Regions from separate parts of the Comamonas sp. F1-6 genome, predicted to be linked through region 1. Evidence: predicted binding sites of a transcription regulator. Region 1 holds the regulator's gene; the other holds the start of a gene.
What was found. Region 1 encodes HrcA, which represses chaperone genes, less so after heat shock. Its sites were predicted from a motif close to TTAGCACTCNNNNNNNNNGAGTGCTAA; they were not measured.
Positions count from the first base shown of each region.

Region 2: groES (co-chaperone GroES) is a predicted target of HrcA. The motif match lies at 3,069-3,095, and genes of this name have one in related genera.

Region 1 is NZ_JBCPWN010000001.1:61,707-66,886, reverse strand. It holds gene AAIL66_RS00325 (CHASE2 domain-containing protein) at 20-2,365, shown strand; tRNA gene AAIL66_RS00320 (tRNA-Arg) at 2,419-2,495, opposite strand; tRNA gene AAIL66_RS00315 (tRNA-Ile) at 2,612-2,688, opposite strand; gene hrcA (heat-inducible transcriptional repressor HrcA) at 2,741-3,748, opposite strand; gene AAIL66_RS00305 (NAD kinase) at 3,778-4,677, shown strand; gene recN (DNA repair protein RecN) at 4,680-5,180, shown strand, end outside.
Region 2 is NZ_JBCPWN010000010.1:50,146-55,325, forward strand. It holds gene AAIL66_RS12290 (porin) at 1-797, shown strand, start outside; gene groL (chaperonin GroEL) at 957-2,600, opposite strand; gene groES (co-chaperone GroES) at 2,694-2,984, opposite strand; gene AAIL66_RS12305 (chemotaxis protein CheW) at 3,231-5,180, shown strand, end outside.

The sequences.
Region 1 (5,180 bases):
CTCTCACCGAGTCACCCACATGGTTGAAGCGCCCGGCCTGCGTAAAAACCGCTTGCAGGACCTGCGCCTGAGCTGGCTGCTGCTCAGCGCTTTCCTGCTCGGCATGACCTGGTGGCTCAGCGGCCCGGGGCAGCTGGCACGTTTCAACGGCATTATTCAGGACACTTCGGCCTGGCTTCACCAGCGTCCAGCCTCGCCCGATGTTGTCATCGTGGCCATCGACGATGACAGCATCGACAGCATAGGCCGCTGGCCCTGGCGGCGTGCACTGCACGCCGCCGTGCTGGAGCGCATCACTCAAGGACAGCCCCGCGCCATCGGCATGGATGTGGTCTTCGGCGAGGAAGACTGGGACTACCCCGGCGACGATCTGCTGCTGCAACGAGCACTGCAAAAAAGCGGCAACGTAGTGCTGCCCGTCACGCGCGCCGCGCAAAGCGCCGCCACCGCCCCTTTACAGAGCCTTGCCAGCGAGGCTGCTGCTCTGGGGCACACCCAGATGCCTATGGATGCCGATGGTGTGGTGCGACGCTTTTATGCACAGGAAGGCAAGGCCGGCCAGCTCTGGTGGCATATGGCGCTGAGCCTGCACTGCGTGGGCCAGACCACCCGACCCTGCCAACCATCTGCCCCACCTCCAGCAGACTCGGTTGCAGCCAACTCCTGGCAAAAGCTGCAGCCCCAGTTCATCGCTTTTGCCCGGGCTTCGCGGGACCGCCAGAACAGCCCGGGCTCGCCGTTCACCACCTACTCTTATATCGACATCCTGCGCGGCAATATCCCAGCGGTCGCTTTTCGCGGCAAATACGTGCTGATTGGAGCCACTGCCGCAGGTCTTGGCGAAAAATTCACGGCCCCTATCGGCTTTGATGCGCGCCTGATCTCGAATGTGGAGATGCTGGGCCATGTGCTCAATGGCATCCTTGAGGACACACATCTGGAGCCAGCCACTGCCACGCTCAACCGCAGCCTCAATGTGCTGCCCGTGCTGCTGGGCCTGCTGGCTCTGGCCTGGCTCGGCCCTTCTGGCGGGCTGATTTCCAGCATCCTGCTGGCCTTGCTCAGTCTGTCGATAGCCGGTTTGGCGCCGCGTTGGGGTCATGTGCAGACCGCCCCCGCGGCGGCACTGCTGGGCCTGTCGCTTGCCTACCCGCTCTGGAGCTGGCTGCGCCTGCGCGCCGCCACACGCTTTCTGGCGCTGGAGCTGCGCGATCTGCAAGGCCAGGGCCTGCCCGCCCCCTCGCTCAAGAGCGACGCACTCGATCAGCGGATCGACGCTGTGGAGCAAGCCTCGCGCCAGCTGCGCGCATTGCATCACTTCGTCAGCGAAAGCCTGCGCCAGCTGCCCTCGGCCACTTTTGTCTGCGACCGCGAAGGGCTGCTGCTGCTTGCCAACACGGCCGCGCACCGCTATATCGAGAGCCTGGAGCACAAACTCCAGCAAGGTGACGATCTGGTCGCCCTGCTCCACGGCCTGAACAGCGCCAGCAGCGACGGCGGCCGCGCTGCCAGCAGCACGCCACTGCTCACGCACAGCGCATTGCAGCAAGCTACTCTGTCACGCCAGAGCGAAGGGCGCGACACCCAGGGCCGCCATCTGATGCTGCTGAGCCAGAGCTTCGAGGCACCGCCCACCTCGGGCTGGCTCATCACCCTGGTCGATATCAGCGACCTGCGCAGCGCACAGGCCCAGCGCGACCAAGCCATGCAGTTCATCTCCCACGATATCCGTGCACCGATAGGCTCCATCATCACCTTGCTGGAGATGCAGCGCACAGGCAAGCGCATCGATTCGCAAGATGCACTGTTTGACCGCATTGAGGGCTATGCCCAGTCGTCTCTTCAGCTGGCAGACGATTTTGTGCATCTGGCCAGAGCCCAGCAGCAGCAATACCGCAGCGAAGTCCTGGACCTGGGCCTGCTGGCGGATCAGGCCGTCTCGGATTGCTGGACCCTTGCCCAGCAGCAGAACATGCAACTGGTGTTCGAGCTGCCGGATGCCGAAGCCTGCGTGCATGGCGACCCCGGCCTGCTGCACCGCGCCGTCATCAACCTGTTGAGCAATGCCATCAAATACGGCAAGCCACAGACTGGGGATGGCGGTGCCCAAGTGGAAATCGCCGTTGTCGAGCAAGACAGCCAATGGGGCATCGCCGTGCGCGATCACGGCTCCGGCATGGACGAGGCATCGCTGGCCAGACTCAGCCAGCCCTTCGAGCGCCTGCAGCAACACCAGCGCATGGATGGCGTGGGCCTGGGCCTGGCCTTCACGCGCACCGTGGCACAGCGTCATGGCGGCAGCCTGCAGATAAGCAGCCAGCTGGGCCAAGGCAGCAGCTTCACCTTGCTGATACCCAAAGCCTGAGCCCAGAAACGAAAAAGCCTCAGAACTTTTCAGTTCTGAGGCTTGACGTTTTGTGGTGCGGCTGGCAGGAATCGAACCCACGACCCCTTGGTTCGTAGCCAAGTACTCTATCCAGCTGAGCTACAGCCGCAACAGGGTTGTATTCTAGCAGTGCAAAAACGGCTCTCGAACCAAATCGACAACTTTTTCGCGTTCATGCAAAGAAAAAGCCTGCCATCGATGAAGACGGCAGGCTTTCATGCAGTTTGGTAGGGCGTGGCGGACTTGAACCGACGACCAAAGGATTATGAGTCCTCTGCTCTAACCAACTGAGCTAACGCCCCAACACTGACAACAGCCGTGGCTGCCACCAGAAAAACTTCGCCATTGTAGGGCCTAACGCTTGTGACTCAGAGCATTGCTCACCAGTTTGGATGTGATATCGACAATCTGGATCATCTTGTCGTAGTGCATGCGCGTGGGGCCGATCACCCCCAAGGTGCCGACCACCTTGCCGTCGAGTTCATAGGGAGCACTCACTACAGACAAATCTTCAAACGGCACGGTCTGGCTCTCGCCGCCGATGTAAATGCGCACGCCATCAGCCTGATTGGAGAAGTCCAGCAACCTAAGGATTTGCGTTTTCTGCTCGAACAGGTCGAAAGCGCGGCGCAGATTGCCCATATCGCTGGAAAAATCGCTCACGGACAGCAGATTGCGCTCGCCGGCGATCACCACATCCTCGCGATCATGGTTGCTCATGACCTCAGTGCCTACATTCACCGCTGCCTGCATGAGGCTGGCAACCTGGCCCCGCAATTGCTCCACCTCGGTCTGCAGCCGCGTGCGCACCTCCTCCATTGTCAAACCGGCGTAATGGTGATTGAGGAAATTCGAGGCTTCTATCAGTTGCGAGGACTCGTAATCCACATCCGTGAAGATCACGCGGTTTTGCACATCGCCTTCGGGTGAGACGATGATGACCAGAAAGCGCCGCTCCGACAAGCGCACGAACTCGATATGCTTGAAGACGGAGCTTCGACGCGGCACCATGACCACACCCACGAACTGGGAGAGGTTGGACAGCAGATTGGCCGCATTGGCAATCACCTTCTGCGGCTGTTCAGGCATCAGGCCGGGCGTTACAAGATCGCAGCGGTCCACAGTCAGCATGGTGTCGACAAACAGGCGATATCCCCTGGCTGTCGGCACGCGGCCTGCCGATGTGTGAGGACTGATGATCAGACCCATCTCTTCCAGGTCGGCCATCACATTGCGTATGGTGGCAGGCGACAATTCAAGCCCGGATGCACGTGAAAGAGTGCGCGAGCCGACTGGTTGACCGTCAGCGATGTAACGCTCGATCAGCGCTTTGAGCAATAACTTGGCACGTTCGTCGAGCATGATTTCATTTTAATGATGTAATTTCCCAGATGACATCCACGTTCCACCATATTGCCCTGATCGGCAAGTACCACACACCCGCAGCAGGCGTTCCGTCCGATGCAGCCAGCGAAGCGCTGCAACAGATTGCCGGTTACGTGCGCAGCCTGGGTTGTGAGGTGATTCTGGATACCCAGTCCGCCATCTATGCGGGCCTGCCCGATTACCCGAGCATGGACGTTGACGGTCTGGGCAGGCATTGCGACCTCGGCCTGGTGGTGGGCGGCGACGGCACCATGCTGGGCGTGTGCCGCCATCTGGCGCGCTATGGCACGCCGCTGGTCGGCATCAACCAGGGCCGCCTGGGGTTTGTCACCGATATCGCCCTGGATGAATTCGAAGCCTCCATCACGCCCATACTGCAGGGCGAGTACGAGGAAGACGAACGCACCCTGATGAATGCTCGCGTCATGCGCGACGGCCAGTGCGTGTTTGAAGCCCAAGCCATGAATGATGTGGTGGTCAACCGTGGCTCGACCTCGGGCATGGTGGAGCTGCGCATCGAGGTCGGCGGCAGCTTTGTCTCCAACCAGCGCGCGGACGGCTTGATCGTGGCCACCCCCACGGGCTCCACCGCCTATGCGCTCTCGGCCGGCGGCCCCATGCTGCACCCCTCGATTCCTGCCTGGGTGATGGTGCCCATCGCGCCGCACAACCTCTCCAACCGCCCCATCGTGCTCTCCGACGCTCAGGAAGTGACTATCGAGGTGGTGGGCGGCCGAGGCGACGCCAGCGCGAACTTTGACATGCAGTCACTGAAATCGCTGCAGCATGGTGACCGCATCCTGGTGACGCGCGCCGATCACAGCGTGCACTTTCTGCACCCCAAGGGCTGGAATTACTTCGACACCCTGCGCAAAAAACTGGGCTGGAACGAGGGAGGCGTCTGACCATGGCCTTGAAGCGCATCGTCCTGCGGGACTTTGTGATCGTCCAGTCACTCGATCTGGACTGGCAGACCGGCTTCACGGTGCTTACCGGCGAAACCGGGGCCGGCAAATCCATCATGCTCGACGCTCTGCAACTGGTTCTGGGCGCACGAGCCGATGCACAGGTGGTGCGCGAAGGCTGCCCTCAGGCCGATATTTGCGCAGAGTTCGATTGCCCACCCCATCTTCATGAATGGCTGGAAGAGTCGGGTTTTGCGCAGGAGCAGGATTTGCTGCTGCGCCGCGTCATCGACAGTCTGGGCCGCAGCCGCGCCTGGATCAACGGCTCTCCCGCAACAGCCACGCAGCTGCGCCATCTGGGCGATCAGCTGATCGACATTCACGGCCAGCATGCCTGGCAAAGCCTGACTCGCCCGGATGCAGCACGCGCCATGCTGGATACCTACGGCGGCATTGAAACGGCCCAGCTCAAATCGCTTTGGCTGGACTGGCGCCAGAACCAT
Region 2 (5,180 bases), on a different contig from region 1:
TTGATCTGGTGACCTCTACCTATGCATCGTTCCCATATTCGCCTTATATGGATGCCTACAAGCCTGAAATCGGCATGTCTCTGGGCGCGCGTGCAAACAATATGCTGAAGTACGTTGCCGAGTTCGGGCCGGTTCGTGCGGGGCTGCAGTATTCTTTTGACGAAGGAAATACCTTTGCCAAGAAGGGCGGCAGTATTGATATGACGCCAGGTGGTCTGGCATTGAAAACCGCAGGCGGCTATCTGCGCTATTCTGCCAATGGCATTTCTGTGGGTGGTGCTTTCCAGCGCTCCACCTTGCCGGCCGGCACCGATGTGGATGCCTGGACACTGGGCGGCTCCTATCGCACCGGGCCTCTGTATCTGATGGCTGGTTACGGCCAGAACAAGGTCAAGGATAGTCTCGGTGCTGCGGGGGCTGGTGCCATTTTTGACGCCGGCCTGCTCAATGCATATTGGACAGGCTCTTCCAATGGTGGCTTTATCGCGGGTAATGCGCCCGGAAATTTTGCCAACAAGCGTGAGATGTTCAAGGTCGGTTTTGGCTACCAGGTCACGCCGCAGCTCAATGCAGGTCTGCATTACTACCATGCCAAGCAATCGGGATCGGCGACTGGCGCCTTCAATGGCAAGGCCGACTTTATCGTTGCCGTGGCTGACTATGCCTTCTCCAAGCGTACCGATGCCTATTTCGCGGTGGATCACACCAAGACCAAAGGCGGTGCGGGCGTGATGCTTGATGCCAATGGCGCGAAAAAGCGTACCGGTATCACCATCGGTCTGCGTCATCGTTTCTAAGGCGAATCTCTGGATACAAAAGCCAGCCCGATATCGGCTGGCTTTTTTGTGCTCAGAGCAGCTCGTGAAGCTCGGTGTAAAAGAAAAAGGCCGCAAATGCGGCCTTTTTTGTTGTGGGCAAACCAGGTGGAGCAAACCACCCGGTCAGCAGCAGAGCAATTACATGCCCATGCCGCCCATGCCGCCCATGCCGCCCATATCGGGCATGGCAGGAGCTGCGTCAGCCTTGGGGGCTTCGGCGATCATGCACTCGGTGGTCAGCAGCAGGGAAGCCACGGAAGCGGCGTTCTGCAGAGCAGTGCGAGTCACCTTGGTGGGATCCAGGATACCCATTTCCAGCATGTCGCCGTAGGTGTCGTTGGCAGCGTTGAAGCCGTAGTTGCCGGAACCGTTCAGCACGGCGTTCACGACCACCGAGGGCTCGCCACCGGCGTTGGCCACGATTTCGCGCAGAGGTGCTTCAATGGCCTTCAGAACCAGCTTGATGCCGGCGTCTTGTTCGGCATTGCCGGTAGCCAGGGCGCCAACGGCTTGCTTGGCGCGCAGCAGGGCCACGCCACCGCCGGCCACGATGCCTTCTTCCACAGCAGCGCGGGTTGCGTGCAGGGCGTCTTCCACGCGGGCCTTCTTTTCCTTCATTTCGACTTCGGTGGCAGCGCCAACCTTGATCACGGCAACACCGCCGGCCAGCTTGGCCACGCGCTCTTGCAGCTTTTCACGGTCGTAGTCGGAAGTGGCTTCTTCGATCTGGATGCGGATTTGCTTCACGCGGGCTTCGATTTCGTCAGCAGCGCCAGCACCGTCGATGATGGTGGTGTTTTCCTTGCCGATTTCGACGCGAGCAGCCTGGCCCAGATCTTCCAGAGTCACCTTGTCCAGCGACAGGCCCACTTCTTCAGCGATGACCTTGCCGCCAGTCAGGATGGCGATGTCTTCCAGCATGGCCTTGCGACGGTCGCCGAAGCCGGGAGCCTTCACAGCCACAACCTTCAGGATGCCGCGGATGGTGTTCACCACCAGAGTCGCCAGGGCTTCGCCTTCGACGTCTTCGGCAATGATCAGCAGAGGACGGCCGGCCTTGGCCACAGCTTCCAGCGTGGGCAGCAGGTCGCGGATGTTGCTGATCTTCTTGTCGAACAGCAGCACGAAGGGGTTGTCCAGAATCGCGGCTTGCTTTTCGGGGTTGTTGATGAAGTAGGGCGACAGGTAGCCGCGGTCGAATTGCATGCCTTCGACGACATCCAGTTCGTTGGCCAGGCTCTTGCCTTCTTCAACGGTGATCACGCCTTCCTTGCCGACCTTGTCCATGGCTTGAGCGATGATTTCGCCCACGTCGGAGTCGGAGTTGGCGGAGATCGTGCCCACTTGAGCGATTTCCTTGGAAGTGGTGGTGGCCTTGGATTGCTTCTTCAGCTCTTCCACCAGGGCGGCGACAGCCTTGTCGATGCCGCGCTTCAGGTCCATGGGATTCAGGCCGGCGGCCACGTACTTGGAGCCTTCGCGCACAATGGCTTGGGCCAGCACGGTAGCGGTGGTCGTGCCGTCACCAGCGATGTCGTTGGTCTTGGAGGCCACTTCCTTCACGAGCTGGGCGCCCATGTTCTGCAGCTTGTCCTTGAGTTCGATTTCCTTGGCCACGGACACGCCGTCCTTGGTCACGGTGGGGGCGCCGAAGGAGCGCTCCAGCACCACGTTGCGGCCCTTGGGGCCCAGGGTAACCTTGACTGCGTTAGCCAGAATGTTCACGCCTTCAACCATGCGTGCACGTGCTTCACCGCCGAAAACTACGTCTTTTGCTGCCATTTTTGGCTCCTAAAGAATGGGGTTCAATTGGGCTGCCAGCGCTTGTCAATCAGTCGCCGACAGCCATGAATAGGGGGAGGTGTTCGGGAAGGATTACTTCTCGACGACTGCGAACAGGTCGTCTTCCTTCATGACCAGCAGCTCGTCGCCGTGGATCTTCACGGTTTGGCCAGAGTACTTGCCGAACAGAACGCGGTCGCCGACCTTCACGTTCAGAGCGATCAGCTCGCCCTTGTCATTGCGCTTGCCGGGACCCACAGCCAGCACTTCGCCCTGGTCAGGCTTCTCGGTGGCAGCATCAGGGAGCACGATGCCCGAGGCTGTCTTGGTTTCGTTTTCGAGGCGCTTGACGATCACGCGATCGTGCAGGGGACGCAGGTTCATACCAACTCCTAAATACATCAACAAAGTTGAAACAAGACTTGCCAGCCATCCTGGCCGACATTCGGAATATCTAGGGTCAAGCTGTTAGCACTCAACCCCATTGAGTGCTAATAATAAGGCAATTTCTCGCGCTTTCAAGACCTCTCCCCAGCCGTTCGCAGGACAAATCTGCGAGGAAACAGGGTTTGTTCTTAGTCATGTGTAACGTGTTTTTACAAATAGGCCTGGCTTTTGCTCTGGCAGAACATGCCTCTAGAAACCATGACTGCCCCGGCGCAGCGCGCCCAGGATCTGCTGCAGACAGACGTCTTCATTCCTCATATGCGCCAGGTCGGGCGCTGCGAGAGTTCGCTCAGGGAGCTGAATCTGATGTGGCGGCTCATAGAGTCCTCAGCCAAGATGAATTGCCCTCAGGAAGCGCAGGCCTTGTTGCCCATGATGGCCGCCACGCGTGGCGGCTTCGAGCGGCTGGAGCAGGAGCTGGTGCAGTCCATGGTGATGCAGGCGGTGACGGGGGTGACGGCGGGGCTGGCCAGTCAGGCACAGCATCTGATCGATACCCTGGTGCGCAATCTCTACGAGCGCACGGCCGACGTGGGGTTTCTGGCGACCGACGCCATGCTGTGCCAGTTCATGGCCGCAGCGGATGGCGACGAGGCGGCCATCACCCAGCGTCTGCGTGCCTACCGAAGCAAGTACACGGTCTACGCGGACATTCTGCTGCTGGATGCCGAAGGCCGGGTGCGAACGAGTGCGCGCGAGAGGAGTCAGGCCGCAGATCAGCCATGCCGGGATACATTGATTGCCCGCGCTCTGCAAAGCCCGGGCTTTGTGCAGAGTTTCGGTGCCACCGACCTGCTGCCAGGGCACGGCAGCGCGTTGATCTATGCGCATCGCATGCTGCACGCCGGCAACCGCCAGCCTATTGGCGTGCTGTGCCTGTGTTTTGACTTTGATGGCGAGATGCAAGGCATCTGGAGCGGCCGAGACCGGACAGACGGTAGCGGCGCGCCCGAAGCTCAGACCAGCATCGCCCTGTTGCTCGATGATCGGGGACTGGTGCTGGCCAGCAGCGATCCGCACTGGATTGGTGTGGGTGCGAACGTGCGGCCTCACCGTGATGGTGCGGATTCGCTGTATGTACATGGAGGACGCACCTATCTGGTGCAATCGGCGGCCTCGGCAGGCTATCAAGGCTATATGGGCCCCCAGGGCTGGCGGGCGCAGATCATGACGCCGCTGGAGCTGGCCTTCGGTCTTCAATCGCAAGCAGGTCTGGATGGGCTGGATGCCGCGGTGGCCCAGGGCCTGCTGGCACATGCACATCGCTTCTGCCCCCCCCTGCATGCCATACGCAGCGCAGCGGACACCATACGTCGTGTGGTCTGGAACGGCCGCGTCATGACAGCAGGCAAGCAGATGGACAACACGCGGCTGCAGGCCGTGCTGGAGCAGATTGGCGAGACGGGGGCGCGGACCAACGAGGTCTTCTCCCAGTCCATCGATGCGCTCTACGGCACGGTGCTCAACACCGCACTGAGAGACAACAGCCTGTTGACCAGTCTGCTGGTGGATCTGCTCGATCGCAATCTCTATGAGCGTGCCAACGACTGCCGCTGGTGGGCCTTGACGCCGCAGCTGTCCGAATTGCTCGAGGACCTGGCCTTGGGCGAGACGGCCCCGGATCAGGTGAGCGAGGCCTGTGCGCTGCTCACCGCCATTCACGACCTGTATACGGTCTACCAGCAAATCATGGTCTATGACGTTCGCGGCAGGGTCGTGGCCGTCAGTCAGCGAGGCCGCCCCGATGCCGAGATCCGTGGGCTGCTGGGCACCTATATAGAGACGGACAGCCTGCACCAGGTTCTGGCGCTGGGCGGGACCCAGGCCTATCACGTCTCGCCATGGCGCCCTTGTGTTCAGCACGAGGAGGACGGCCCGACCTATGTCTATCACGCGGCCATACGCAATGCCGATGGCGTGGTGCTGGGCGGAATCGGCCTGGTGTTCCATGCACAGCGTGAATTCAAGGCCATGCTTGAGGGCGTGACCGGTGTTCAGGCGGCAGGCGGCAGGCGGGTGGTCTATCTGAACCGCTCGGGCCTGGTCATGTCTTCCTCGGATGTGCAGCTGCAGCCGGGCATGCAGCTGGATCTGCCGCCGCAGATGCTGGCCCTGGCATCTGGACAGAGCATG